Regions from separate parts of the Paenibacillus sp. FSL H8-0168 genome, predicted to be linked through region 1. Evidence: predicted binding sites of a transcription regulator. Region 1 holds the regulator's gene; each other region holds the start of a gene.
What was found. The regulator Rex, encoded in region 1, represses fermentation and respiration genes when NADH is low (regulators of the CRP and FNR family bind a similar motif). The targets are predictions, from matches to a motif close to TTGTGAAATATTTCACAA.
Positions count from the first base shown of each region.

Region 2: a site for Rex is predicted at 2,835-2,852, ahead of MHI21_RS01295 (phosphoketolase family protein). Genes of this name have one in related genera too.
Region 3: a site for Rex is predicted at 2,640-2,657, ahead of MHI21_RS04490 (DoxX family membrane protein). Genes of this name have one in related genera too.

Region 1 covers NZ_CP151948.1:3,371,643-3,376,559, reverse strand. Annotated here, with positions in the region: gene dinG (ATP-dependent DNA helicase DinG) at 1-1,854, shown strand, start outside; gene MHI21_RS14885 (redox-sensing transcriptional repressor Rex) at 1,899-2,552, shown strand; gene MHI21_RS14880 (amidohydrolase) at 2,539-3,840, shown strand; gene MHI21_RS14875 (DUF5590 domain-containing protein) at 3,878-4,402, shown strand.
Region 2 covers NZ_CP151948.1:273,807-278,723, reverse strand. Annotated here, with positions in the region: partial or broken gene MHI21_RS01300 (aldo/keto reductase) at 1-51, opposite strand, end outside; gene MHI21_RS01295 (phosphoketolase family protein) at 332-2,716, opposite strand; gene MHI21_RS01290 (GntR family transcriptional regulator) at 3,011-3,733, opposite strand; gene MHI21_RS01285 (glycosyltransferase) at 4,090-4,917, shown strand, end outside.
Region 3 covers NZ_CP151948.1:974,567-979,483, reverse strand. Annotated here, with positions in the region: gene MHI21_RS04505 (inorganic phosphate transporter) at 1-601, opposite strand, end outside; gene MHI21_RS04500 (DUF47 family protein) at 616-1,230, opposite strand; gene MHI21_RS04495 (DUF3048 domain-containing protein) at 1,419-2,513, opposite strand; gene MHI21_RS04490 (DoxX family membrane protein) at 2,763-3,281, shown strand; gene MHI21_RS04485 (hypothetical protein) at 3,496-4,419, shown strand; gene MHI21_RS04480 (class III extradiol ring-cleavage dioxygenase) at 4,493-4,917, opposite strand, start outside.

The DNA of each region.
Region 1 (4,917 bases):
CCGTTTCCGTTCCGGGCTGCTATTTTCAAGGGTCGGGGACATTATTTGTGTCTGCGTAAGTTTGAACATAAAATAAACAGAAGAGACTTCGCGACACCGAAGGAAGATTTAATTACAGCTGCTCAGATGATCGTCTGGTTGACGCTAACAGAAACCGGTGATGATGAAGAACTGAATCTGAGCAACCGTGGTGGAGATTTCTGGGAAACGGTGGCGAGTGATTCAGAGTCCTGTCTTGGTCGTTCTTGCCCATGGTTCCGCAAATGCTATTATCATCGTGCACGCCATGAAGCAGGGATAGCGGATGTTGTTATTACGAATCACTCTAAGTTGTTTACAGACGTCAAAGCTAGTCACCAGTTGTTGCCGAGCTATGAACATCTGGTGATTGATGAAGCCCATCACCTGGAGGAAGTAGCTGGTAAGCACCTAGGTATGCATATGAAATATTTCACACTCGTGCATACACTGACGCGACTGTTCAAAGACAGCAAGAATGGACAACTGCCCTCACTTCGTCAACAGTTGGCGAAATCGGGGCACGAGAAGTCGACGGATTGGGCCTCAACCATCGATCAGATGTATCCGCTCGTGTTAGAGGTTAAGGAAACTTGGGACCTGCTAAGCGATAAGCTGTTTGGCATGTTGCCAGAGCGAAGCGATGCGACACCGGGTGAAACAGGACAGTTTTCTTCCCGTCTCAAACCTTCAGCCAAGCCTGCAAAGTGGGATCAGGCGGGGGCTTTGGAAAATCAGCTATATGTAACGATGAGTGAAATTTTGCGCAAGGGCGACAAGCTGATGCTGGACGTCAAGGAAGAACATGACGATTATGCGGCGGATAGCCTTATTACAGATATCACGGGTCTGCTCAAGGATCTGGCGGGGATTCGAGAAAATTTGCGCTTTTTTATGCGACTCGATGATGAAACAACCGTATACTGGCTAGAAGCGAGTGGGCAATTCCGCAGTAAATCATTACAATTTTATGCAGTGCCCGTCGATGTGAGCCGCCAGTTGAAAGAAATGTTTTTTGACAAAAAAAGAAGCATCATTCTGACGTCTGCTACCTTATCGGTAGATAAGTCGTTTCAGTACATGATCGATCAGCTTGGCTTGCAGGAGGCCGCAGATCAAGAGCGGCTGATGACTTCGCAGCTCCCGTCACCCTTTAATTACAGGGATCAGGTGTTGCTGGTCATTCCACGGGATTTCCCAAGCGTGAAGGGCAGTGTAGGAGATGCACACTTTGTAGATATGCTCGTTAGCTCTCTAGGAGCGACTGCTCAGGCGACGCGGGGGAGAATGCTCGTTCTGTTTACTTCCTATCGGATGCTCCGGCAAGTGTATGAGCCGCTCAAAGAGGCCTTAGCATCCAGCGAAATTACTGTGCTGGGACAAGGAGTGGACAGTGGGAGTCGCAGCAAGCTAACCCGCCGTTTTCAGGAAGCCAAAGCTTCTGTATTGCTGGGAACCAGCAGCTTCTGGGAAGGCGTCGATATTCCGGGGAAGGCTCTGACTTGTCTAGCCATTGTTCGCTTGCCATTTCAACCGCCGAATCACCCGTTGCTGGAGGCAAAAAGCGAGCTGCTCCAGCAGCAGAAGAAGAATCCATTTATGAAGCTGTCTGTACCACAAGCGGTCATTCGCTTCAAACAGGGATTTGGTCGGTTGGTTCGTACAGCGAGCGACCACGGGGTCGTTATCGTTTACGATACGCGTGTGATCGAATCCTATTACGGAAAGCACTTTTTGTACTCGTTACCGGGACCAAAAATGGAGCATATGCCATCGGAGCAAATGGTGCCCCGCATCGCCGAATGGCTCCAATCCGCCCCGGAGACCGAGGCATAACGGACGGACACTAAGTATGTTCGTTACAATTAGGGGGAGCAAGTATGAAATCAGATAAAATTTCAGAGGCTGTCGTACGGAGGTTACCCGTATATTTACGTTATCTGAATGCACTTCACAAACGGGAGGTGGCTACGGTCTCTTCTCAAGAGTTGGGACAGAGGCTAGATTTGAACCCGGCCCAAATCCGTAAAGATCTCGCCTATTTTGGAGATTTTGGTCGGAAGGGTATCGGTTATGATGTTTCTTATCTAATTGAGAAAATACGCCATATCCTGAAAATCGATCAGCAAATTAATGTAGTATTGGTCGGAGCGGGTAATCTGGGGCAAGCCCTTTCGAATTATAACGCTTATTTAAAAGACAATATGAAGATTGTAGCGGTATTTGATGCGTTTCCGGATAAGGTAGGGACCAAGATCAATACATTGGTCGTGCAACCGATGGATGAACTGGAAGCGACTGTGAGAGAAAAAAACATTCGAATCGGGATTATTACCGTACCTGATTTTGAAGCACAGCACGTGGCTGACAGGCTTATTGAGAGCGGAATTGGAGCGATCCTGAACTTTGCACCGACTACTCTCAAGGCACCGGCCAACATTCGGATTCATGCCACAGACTTTACAACTGATTTGCTTAGCCTCGCTTATTATTTGGAGGACGGAAAGGAAGAAACACAATATGACAGTGAATAAATGGATGATTAAAAACGGCTCTTTTGCCGTAAATGGACCAGAAGCTGGGGTAATCCATGGTACTATGATTGTAGAAGATAGCCGCATTACTTACATTGGCGAGACATTGCCTTCGGGTGAGGAAGAGACGGAAGCGATCGATGGTAAGGGGCTTTTGTTTTTACCTGGTCTGATTAATACTCATGGTCATGCGGCGATGTCTCTGCTGCGTGGGCATGGAGATGACTTGGCACTTCAGGTATGGCTTCAGGAAAAAATGTGGCCTATGGAAGCCAAGTTTACATCTACGGATGTGTACTGGGGTACGTCGTTGTCTGTGCTGGAAATGCTGAAAGGTGGTACAACGACCTTCCTGGACATGTACGATCATATGGATGAGGTGGCTCGTGTGGCTGAAGAGTCAGGTATTCGTGCAAGTCTGATGCGTGGAGCAATTGGACTATGTTCGGAGGAAGAACAGCGAATCAAGCTGGCTGAGGCCGTAACTTTTGCGCGTAACTGGCATGGTAAAGCAGACGGGCGTATTACAACGATGATGTCACCGCATGCGCCATACACCTGTCCACCTGCGTTTATTGAAAAATTCGTACAAGCTGCGCATGATCTGGATTTGCCGCTGCATACGCACATGTCTGAGACGATCGCCGAAGTGGAGCAAAACGTACGTGACTACGGTTTGCGTCCAGTTGCACACTTGGATAAGCTTGGCTTTTTCTCCCGTCCTTCGCTTGTTGCCCATGGCGTTCATTTGAATGACGAAGAAATAGCTTTACTGGCTGAACGTGGTGTAGCGGTTTCGCACAACCCAGGTAGCAACTTGAAGCTGGCAAGTGGTGTGGCAAGAGTGCCTGAATTGCTGCGTGCAGGGGTTACCGTTTCTCTCGGAACGGATGGTCCTGCCAGTAATAATAACCTGGATATGTTCGAGGAAATGCGTCTGGCAGCACTTATTCACAAGGGTGTATCTGGTGACCCTACGGCAGTTCCTGCGAGTGAAGCGCTGCGTCTGGCAACAGAATACGGTGCAAAGTCAATTGGTTTAAAAGAAGTAGGAGCGTTGGCAGCAGGCAACAAGGCTGACTTTATCGCGCTGGATCTGAATCAGGCACATTTCTTGCCGCGTACAGATCTTATTTCCCATGCGGTATACTCAGCAAGCGCCAAAGACGTGGTTCACGTATGGGTAGACGGTCGTCAGGTTGTGAAAAACGGCGAATGCCTGACTATGGACGAGGAACGCATCAAACATGAGGCACAAGCCGCCTTTGAAGGGCTGCTGTCGCGCTAATTCAGGTGTCACATCCCCTTAGAGAGGAAGCACGGGTTTGAAAAATAAGAAAAAGTGGATAGCGGTCGCCATTTTGGCCGTAATACTGATCCTGGTCAGCATTTTCTGGTATTATTCCTATGTTACTCAAGGCCAGGTGGCTGAGAAAAATGCCGCTATCATTAAGGCCAAGCAATCAGGTGGTCTGGTTAGCACGACTCAAACATGGAAGTCTGTGTGGGATCAGGTATATTGGGTGGTTCAAGGGAAAAATGCACAGAATGAAAATATAATGGTGTGGGTTCCTTTTCAAAAAGTGGAAGGACAACCTAACGTACCTGCCGCAGATAATAGCGGTGTTCACACCGAACTGCTGAAGAATGGAGTCGATGAGCAAAAAATGACGGCAATAATTCAACAGCAGCTTCCAGGTGCAAAAATTGTAAGGCTTCAGCCGAGTGTGTTCAATGGCGAATATGTGTGGCAGTTGTTTTACGATGATGGAAGTCATCATTACTACAGCTTTTATCGTTTCTCAGATGGGGTAGCGACAGGTGTGAAATATACTTTGCCCAATAACTGAGCTGGTTGAGGATTAGCAGATGTGGAATGAATGACTAGTAAATAATTGAAAACTCAAGAAAAAGACGTAAATGCGATGGAAATCGTATTTACGTCTTTTAGTCTTGCTATGTCGTAAAATGGGCTGAAAACCAGTGAAGCATCTTTACCTATCCATCTTCTCTCCTAGGGAAAATTCATCTTTATGGCGGGCAGTACGGAGTGGAGGATTTGAATCTGGAGAAGCGGAGCGTTCGCCTTTACCGCCGGATTTTCTCCGTAAGAATAAAATCGAGAAAAATCGGGTGGCAACAGCGATCGTAAGATCAAATCCTACGCTCAGCGTCTCGCCTCCACCTTAACCAAAGATTTTGCCTCATCACAACTCCTCCACACATTGCCTTCGATATTAGATATACGTTATGATATACTATATTTTATAAGTGATAGACAAAAATGATAGAAAAAAGAATTGCTGATCGCTGTAAGATCATGCAATTTGGTTGTTTGTTGACATTCGTCCCGTTTCTTCTGTGT
Region 2 (4,917 bases), 2.7 Mb from region 1:
GGGCACTTTAGTCCCATCATTCAATACCTTCTCCGGAATTTGTTGGTTCATATTACAGCCTCCTTTACTATTCTCATATAACATAACACCTCTTCAAAGCTCCAGTAGAATATAGCAATCCAATACATTCCGTTCCTATATATGTATATACCCACTAGCTCGTAACTTCCCTACCAAGTTCTCTGTGTGCTAAATCAAAAAGCGCCTGATCCCCATTGAAATCATACTTGAAGTCAAGGGGTCAGGCACTTGTATACCACTACCAAATCATATAATCCACTTCATGCTGAATTGCTTGGTTGTCCAACACAAAGTTGAAGTGTCTGTATTTTTATTTCAAACCTTTCCATACCCAGTTCTCTACCTCTGGCAAGTCAATGCCTTCTTCGCGGATGAATTGATGATGTTTCTTAATCGTAGCATCCATTTCATCCACAATGTTGGTGTACTTCCCAGCGTCAGGTAAGTTAAGAACGGCTTCCTTCACTAAGTCAAAACGATCCATTTGATTCAATACACGCATATCAAATGGTGTCGTAATATCGCCATTCTCACGGTAACCATGTACATGCAAGTTATGATTGTGACGATCAAAGAACAGATCTTTGATCAGACCTTCGTAACCATGGAAAGCGAAAACAACGGGCTTGTCTTTTGTGAAAAAATGATCAAATTCGGCGTCGGATAATCCACGCGGGTCTAGTTTTTGACTTCTCAGTTTCAGCAAATCTACCACATTGATGTACCGAATTTTCAAGTCAGGCAGTTTTTCATGCAAAATGGAAATCGCAGCTAAACTTTCAATCGTTGGCTCTGTACCAGCAGAAGCAATGACAAGGTCAGGTTCTCCACCTTGATCTGTACTTGCCCAGTCAATGATCTTCAACCCTTTATCCACCAATTCTTTCGCTTCATCAGCAGTAAACCATTGTGGACGTGGGTGTTTAGACGAAACAATCAAATTGATCTTTTGACGGTCGTTTAAAATGGTGTCGAAAACAGCCAACAATGAGTTGGCATCAGCTGGCAGATACTCCCGAATAAATTCTGGTTTTTTATCAGCCAAATGACCTAACAAACCTGGATCTTGGTGTGTATACCCATTATGATCCTGTTGGAACACCGTTGAAGTTGCTACGACATTCAATGATGGGATATCTGCACGCCATCCTTGATCCGTTGCTTTACGCAGCCACTTAAAGTGCTGGGTGATCATCGAGTCAACCACACGCAGGAAGGCTTCGTAACTTGCAAAGAAACCATGGCGACCTGTTAATACATAACCTTCCAGCAATCCTTCAGCTTGGTGTTCGGATAATTGAGAATCAATTACACGGCCATAGGATGATAAAAATTCATCATTAGGTTCAATAATTTGGTCCATCCATTGGCGTTTGGTTACTTCAAAAACAGGAGCCAAGCGATTAGACATCGTTTCATCTGGTCCGAAGATTCTGAAATTACGATTTTCTTCATTTAAAAGAACCACATCTTTAACGTATTTCCCTAAAACCGACATATCCTGCGCAATCACTTTACCAGGTACGGAATTATCCAGCGCATAGTTACGGAAATCCGGTAATTTCAAGTCTTTAATGAGGTTACCCGCATTCGCAGCAGGGTTCATTCCCATACGTTTATCGCCTGTAGGCAGAATTTCAGCAAGCTCAGGGTTTAAACGACCGTTTTCGTCGAACAATTCCTCTGGTCTATAGCTATTCAGCCATTCTAACAAAGCAGGTGCGTGCTGCATATTTTTTTGATCAACCGGAATTGGAACCTGATGGGCACGGAATGAATTTTCATTCGGCACGTTGTCCCATTCCTTCGGACCTGTCCAGCCTTTAGGTGAACGGAATACAATCATCGGCCAAGCCGGACGAGTAAGGTCATTATTTTCACGCGCATTCTTTTGAATAGCTTCAATCTTCTCGATAGCCGTATCCAACACTTTCGCCATTTCTGGATGCATGTGATCCGGATTTTCACCTTCAACAAAGAACGGCTCCCAACCCAAACCTTTAAAGTATGAGGTCAATTCTTCTTTTGATTGACGAGACATAATCGTTGGGTTACTAATCTTAAAGCCATTCAAGTGCAAGATTGGTAGCACTGCACCATCTGTGATGGGGTTGATAAATCGGTTAGAAAACCACGAAGCGGCTAATGGGCCCGTTTCAGCTTCACCATCACCAATAACAACAGCCGAAATCAGATCAGGATTATCCAGAATGGCACCTACACCATGAGAAAGGGAGTAACCTAATTCTCCACCTTCATGGATAGATCCAGGTGTTTCAGGAGCAGCATGTGAAGCAATACCGCCAGGGAAAGAGAATTGTTTGAACAATTTCTTCATACCTGAGATATCTTGTGTAATTTGCGGATAGATTTCAGTGTAGCTTCCATCCAGATAAGAATTTGAAACCATAACCTGGCCGCCGTGACCAGGACCTTCAATGTAAAGCATGCTCAAATCATATTTATTAATAACACGATTTAGATGTGCATAAATAAAGTTTTGTCCTGGAATTGTGCCCCAGTGTCCAATAGGCTTAACCTTCACATCTGAATCTTTTAAAGGCTCTCTCAACAAAGGATTATCTTTTAAATACAGCTGACCTACCGAAATGTAGTTCGTTGCACGCCAATATGCATCAAGTTTTTCTAAATATGTTTTAGATGAATAATCTGCTAACACGGGTGATAACGACATGGTGTCCACTCCCTAAGTAGTTTTGTTTGTAATTTATTTCCGGAAATTTCATCTACATGTACATCATAACGCTACGCTGATTAAATTCAACCTTTTTCACAAGTGATACGGTCCAATTTTGTGAAATTTTGAACATACTATGAAATATAAATTAAAAAGACAGTAAAAAAGCTCTTACATTAAAATATATAGAAGTATAAACCAATAAAATTTTTAATAAACGAGGCAATCGCAGGCTTCAATCCTTTTTTCAAAACCATAAAAAAAAGACCGGAGAATTCTCCAGTCTTATCATTAGTGAACCGATACAAAGGTATTAAATTTTAAATATTTGTAATGAAATCGCATATGAGAAAACTCAAATGGCGTACCGTTATCTAAAAAGAACACACCTTCCATAATACCTACAGGCTCATTTTCATTTAAATGTAGCAGCTTTTGATCATTCTCTTGAGACGGTTCTGCAAAAATGGATAAAAAAGATTTGGTGACGGCCAAGTTCCGTGAGTCTTCCAAATAATTAAAAATGGACCCCTCGATAATTGTCTGATTTAAATTCTGGACAATTTTAATGGGGATATAGCCCGTTTCAATCATAAAAGGATCATCATCAAACAGACGTAAGCGAACAATTTTGTAAACAAAATCATGAGTCTCCAAGAACAAATCGCGTTGTAACTCTTCTGTTGGCGGAATGACCTCAAAACTCAGTACTTTGATTTTTGGCTTTTTACCATGCATTTGAAAATTATCAGTGACCCCTAGATTAGAGCCTTCGTAGTTAAAGATAGATTCATTTCTTATGTATAATGGATTAATAAATGTCCCGGAACCTTGTTTTTTGAAAATAATTCCGACATTCTCCATTTTAGTCAGAGCACGTTTAATTGAACTACGACTAACCTGGTAAGTCTCACTAAGACTACGTTCATCTGGCAATCTCATATCTGCAAACTTTCCCGCAAAGATTTTCATCTTGAGATCGTCAATAATTTGCTTATAGACAAATTGTGTCATATAGTACTCCTCTTTCAGGTCTTCTATAACTCCATATAGTTTACCATAACTTGCCCATTTCATCTCGTGTTTGTTTCTGTATGCTGAGTAGACTTTCAACCGAATAGGAAGCGTCCTCGCTTTTACTTTACATCTCTATGCATAATACCATGATTACACATACATAACACCACGGAACGTATCTACAAAACAGCAGAAAATACAGCCCCCCCACCTTAATAACATCGGTAATAAGACCAAGCCTGTTTCGAACCTTGAGGGATGTTTGACTAGACCAGGCTAAAATCCTTGAATACATTGTTATTATTTATCTTGTTCAAACGTTTTCTAATAAAAATGGTGGGGGGGAGATCATATTGGCTATCCGCTACAGCGTCATCATTCCAACCTATAATCGAGCCCAGCAATTGTTGCTCACACTCGCTTCATTTGAGACACAAACCTATCCAAAGCAACTATTCGAAGTCATTGTAGCTGATGACGGTTCTACAGACGGAACGAAAGAAATGGTCGAAGGCTTCAAAGCATCCTATCCTCTTATCTATGTGTCACATCAGGAACAACGCGGTCGATCTGCGGTTCGAAATTTGGGACTGCGCCGTGCAAAAGGGCTGTACATCATCTTCTGCGACGCTGACTTTGTAGTATTACCGGAATTCATTAGGATCGTGAGCCGTTATCACCGTAAATATCCCAAGTCCGTGCTTTCAGGCATTCCTCACTCGTGGGACGATGCCTTTACCCATTATTACCCTGACTTTTCTCCTGAAGAAAAAGAACAATGTCGCAACATACTTACGCAGTCCAACTTATGGAATGCTGACTATGAAGCAGCGAACGAAATTACTCCGATCATAACCCCAGAAGACATCCTTCACCAAACGGGTGCGTTGTCTAAAGTAGTTAGCCCCACAAGGGTTCCTCCCAATACGCAGAAACAATTTGCCTCAACAGACGTAGCCCCCTGGATGCTGCTGGTTACTCGTTGTGTAGCCATCAGACGCAGCCACTTGATTCGTATTGGAGGTTTCAATGAACGGTTTGTGCTGTATGGACTCGAAGACTGGGACCTTGGCTATAGACTACATCGCTTGAAGATTCCTTTTTATTGCATCAAAGAGGTGGTCGGATATCATCAGGAACATCCAACCTATCTTAGAGGTAACGTTTTAAATACGGAAAAT
Region 3 (4,917 bases), 2.4 Mb from region 1:
TAATCCCCATCGCCTTTTGAGCATCATTCGTACCATGCGTGAACGACTGAATCGCTGCCGTAATGACCTGCATTGTACGAAACCCTTTGTTCACCGTATGCGGACTACGACGAGCGAAGATGTATTTTAAAATCATCATCACGATGTAACCGACAACAAAAGCAATCAACGGGGAGAAAATAAGTCCTTCGACAATCCCGATGAAGCCGCTCCAGTTCAATTTATCCGATCCCGCACCTACATACACCGCTCCAGCCAATGCACCAATTAGTGCATGAGAAGAGGATGAAGGAATACCGAACCACCAGGTTAAGAGGTTCCAGATAATCGCAGCGATCAGCGTCGCAATGACGATATCAATTCCATTCGTAAGCTTGGTTGGATCAGCGACACTTCCACCAATCGTCTTCGCAACGCCTGTAAACAATATTGCCCCGAGAAAATTCATGACCGCAGCCATAATAATCGCACGTCGCGGGGTCAATGCACGGGTCGATACCGAAGTTGCAATCGCGTTCGCCGTATCATGAAAACCATTAATAAAATCAAACGCCAGAGCAAGAAAAATAACAATACCCAATACCAGTAAACTTGTATCCATGTAAAAGGACTCCCTTACGAGTTACGCATAATGATGGATTCCAGCATATTTGCAACATCCTCGCATGAATCCGTTGTCGTTTCAAGGCGTTCGTACAATTCTTTGCGTTTAATCAGTTCAATAGGGTCAGTTACAGTTGCAAACAGGTTTTTGATGCAAATACGCAATAATTCATCCCCCTGATTTTCCAAATCATTCAGGCGAATAGTGTATTCACGAATGGCCAGCAATTTTTTCTGTGAAAGCAAATGCACAGCTTTCTGAATTTCGTAAGCTGATTGACGCAAAATATCAGCGAACTGCACAATATACTCGTCCGGCTCCGTAATGTTGTACATATAAAAACGGGAAGCCGTCGCTTCAAGACCGTCCAGCACATCATCCATGGTTGTTGTCAGTTCCATGATGTCGTCGCGTTCCAACGGCGTAATGAAGGTCTTGTTCAGCTCAGTAATAATCGTGTGTGTGTAATCATCACACTTATTTTCATACTTCTTCATTTCATTTGTAAACAAAGTCACATCTTGAAGATTTGAAGTATGTTGGGCAAAATAATCGGCTGCTTGCACGATCGTATCTGCCATATTTTCCAACGTCTCGAAGAATATATCCTTTTTCTTCAATCTCATAACGATTACCCCTTTACGAAAATATCCGCAACCTGTTTCGACTGCAATAGACAACCTTTGCTATCTTATCACACTCATCAATGTTTTTGTAATGTTTGTAAAAGCAAATTTCATGATATACGTATACAATGCCCGACATAGAAGGTCATTATCCGACAATTTTTTCCTAAAAAGGTGTATTTCGTTTTCTAATTTTCTTCTATGGTTACATGTTCCTTTAGTGGTGTATCTGCAGGTACTACATGTATATAGGATGTACCTGGCGTTAACGGGATTTCAACCCCATTTTTCATAAAACGAATCGCATCGCCTGGTGTATGTTGCCACTCAGCCTGTATTAACTGTCCTTGTTGAAACACCATGGCCTCTCCGCTGTCGTCCAGCTCAACACTTAATCTGCCTACATCATCCAACGTTCGATGCCTAGTGCTCATCACAATGACATTGGCTGCTGAGAGCTGTTGGTTATTATTTTGATCCACATGTGACTTTTCGTTCACAAAACGCTTATATTGTTGATCCGCTGGATCATAGGTATAAGATACCCGATAGCTTTTAAGCAAAAACCGGATTTGTAAAGATGCTGCGCGCTCATCTACCATAACTGGGGTTTCACCGGATTTAAGGTAAGAATATACTGGAACGTCCGTATGCTTGGCATACCCTTTACTATCGCTTCCTTTGCGCAGTCTGTTCACGTCTGTGTATAAATTATGTGGAGGACGACGATCTTTGCTTCGCCAGAAGTAAGCCCCTCCATTTGAAATCTCATCCAGATGTTCCTTCCGCTGCTGCTGTAAAATCGCATAGGCATCTGTGCTTCCCCCTGCGTGTATAGGCAACGCACCATAGGTTTCGCCCAGCTCAATCAAATACGGTCGAATGCTACGGACCGGTCCAATCTTTACATCTCCGCCATGACTTTGGAAAAAAGCGACCAAACGGGTAATCCCGCCTTCTGCAAGAACTTCATATACCATGTCTGCCTGGCTAAGTCCTGCCTGTGGACGTGCAGCCGGAGCATTATTGATCATGACAGCGAGTGGTCGCTCCAAAACTGGCTGCTCCACCGGAAGACCGGTGAGCGGAGCTGTAAATGTTGGAATAGACTGCTCCTTCGGCGGTTTAAGTGCCTCCTTCTCTGTTTCTTGCTTGGGCAGTTGGGGAACGGATTCAGATTCACCCGTATTGGACATAGCAGAACAAGACATCAGCGTCATGCATAACAGAGCTGAGGCCATCACACGCAACCAATGATTTCGTTGGGAAATGGGCCCGGACAAGTTCATCCCTCCACTTAGTTATTTTTCTCATTATAAGCTTTATTTCCTGTTTTTGTCTTGATTGAAGCGTGACCAATCTATAGAATACTTATCTAAAGACATTAAAATTTAAAAAATATTTAGACTTTGTGATTTTTATCACAAATAACTGTAACTGAACCTACTACAATAAAGGTGTAGCAAAGATGATCATCCCCAACAAAATGAAATACAACCAACATTATAGATTAAGAAAGAGGAGTGGTTTGAATGTTTAACAGCTGGTTACGTGAAAACAAAGTGGCAATGTGGTTGCTGACTGTAGTACGGGTTTATCTAGGGTATGAATGGATGACCCACGGACTTGAAAAGCTGACAGGTGGATTCGATGCAGGCGGATTTATCTCGGGGGCCATTGCTAAAACAGGTGGAGAACATCCCGCTGTACAAGGCTGGTGGGGATCGTTCCTGGAAGCCTTTGCCCTGCCTAATGTAGGTTTGTTCAACGTCCTGATCCCATTGGGTGAGTTCTTGGTAGGGGTTGGCCTGCTTCTCGGTACATTGACTACACTGGCTGCTTTGATGGCTATGGTTATGAACTTCTCGTTCCTGTTCTCGGGTACAGTAAGCACCAATGCAATCTACCTGCTGTTTGAAATCTTCCTTGTAGTCGCTGGTGCAAATGCCGGAAGAATTGGCTTTGACCGTTGGGTACTGCCCTTCCTGCGTGGACTGTTTCGTAAAAATAAAGATACCTTTCCAGCTGACCCTAGCCGAAAAATAGCTTAAACATCCCAAAATAACCGTTATCCTCCGGGTAATGGTTATTTTTTTTGTGCTGTTATGCTCACAAGGGGTCTTTCAGCTCCTTCTAACTCGAACTCTTTTATCGGATTCATCATCCCCTCCAAACGTTTACAAGTTGGATACAACATGGAATGCTCACGATACATTTACCCTATACACTACAGTTACATCAAAGAACGTAATGGAGGGTTATATCATGAAAAAAATTACCAAAGCCTATCTCATGCTCGCAGCCGTAACTTTCACAGTGCAAACTATGGGATTGGGATATACGACATCAGCCAAAGCGGCGACGTCTACTATGACATCTCAGGCAGAAAGTGTACAACATATCTCCAAGACCTTCGAGCAGCTACTACGCCAACCCGGCAAGCTACCTCAGGCATTCACTTATTTGCAAAAGCATATTCAAACCATTCCAGCCTCTCAAGCTACCATCATGGTGCTTCATCTGGAAAATGCACAGAACCAGCAATTAGATTCCTATGCAAAGACCTTATACCCGGCCTCTGTTCAAACCAAAATAAATCAAATCTATAAACCCGGTGATTCGTTCACAAATGTAATCATCCGTTCAAGCGATGTGAACCTGAAAAAGTTGCTAACTCAAACAAGAGATGCCGGCTACAAACTTGAAACTGCAGAAGGCATGTACTACCCAGTCATCAACTATGAAAAATATAAAGTCTTCGGGAAGCACACCACGACAGATATCCGCAGCTATATTGACATCATGGCGATGGAATCCGGACAGGCGGCTACCAAGGATGCCGCGCTCCGTATCGGCTATCAACAGTTAGCCGGACGAGTGCTGGCACAGGAGGCATTTTTAAACCAATATCCTCATTCCAACCGTACACAAGCTATAAAAAAATTGCACGATCTGTACTTCTTCTATACTTTCTATGGCACGAACAATACGCCATTATTCGATTATGATACCGGAAAGATTCATCCGAATGCCAAAAAAGGGTATCAATTCGTCGTTCAACGTAATATGGATTCGAAGAGTACCTACATTCAAAAGCTGAAAGCATTTATGACACTATTGGATCAAAATGGAGATCAGCGTACTACGCAGGTATCCACTTGGCTAAAAAAGAACGTGCCTTCTAATTAATCGAAGACGCAAAATACACAAAAGAACTTCCATTCCCACACACCATGTGGATTCGGAAGTTCTTTTTTTACATTTACGTATCACTTTCTTGACCAAAAGCCCAACAATTGAGACTCAACGAGCCAAGGACATACGACTGAAAAAGCTTATGCGCAGAGCGCTCATGATCCGCAGCCCCCATCGCATAAAACAAAGGTGAAAAATGCTCTATTCCATAAGAAGGTACCGCCTGTTTGGCATATGGAGCCTTTTTGTCATATTGGAATAGGTGACGCAAATTCCAGTCTTGGAGCTGCTGTGCAATCCAGTCATCATATTGAACGGCCCAATCGGCTGGCTCACTCGTCTGCTTGAGTGTCCGCAAGTTGTGGACCAATCCACCGCTACCGATAATCAGAATTTCTTGTTTTCGCAACGGCGCCAGCATCCGCCCAATCTCGTATTGCTCCTGGGGAGCGCGCCGAGAATCAATGGATAAGGGTACGACCGGTATGTCCG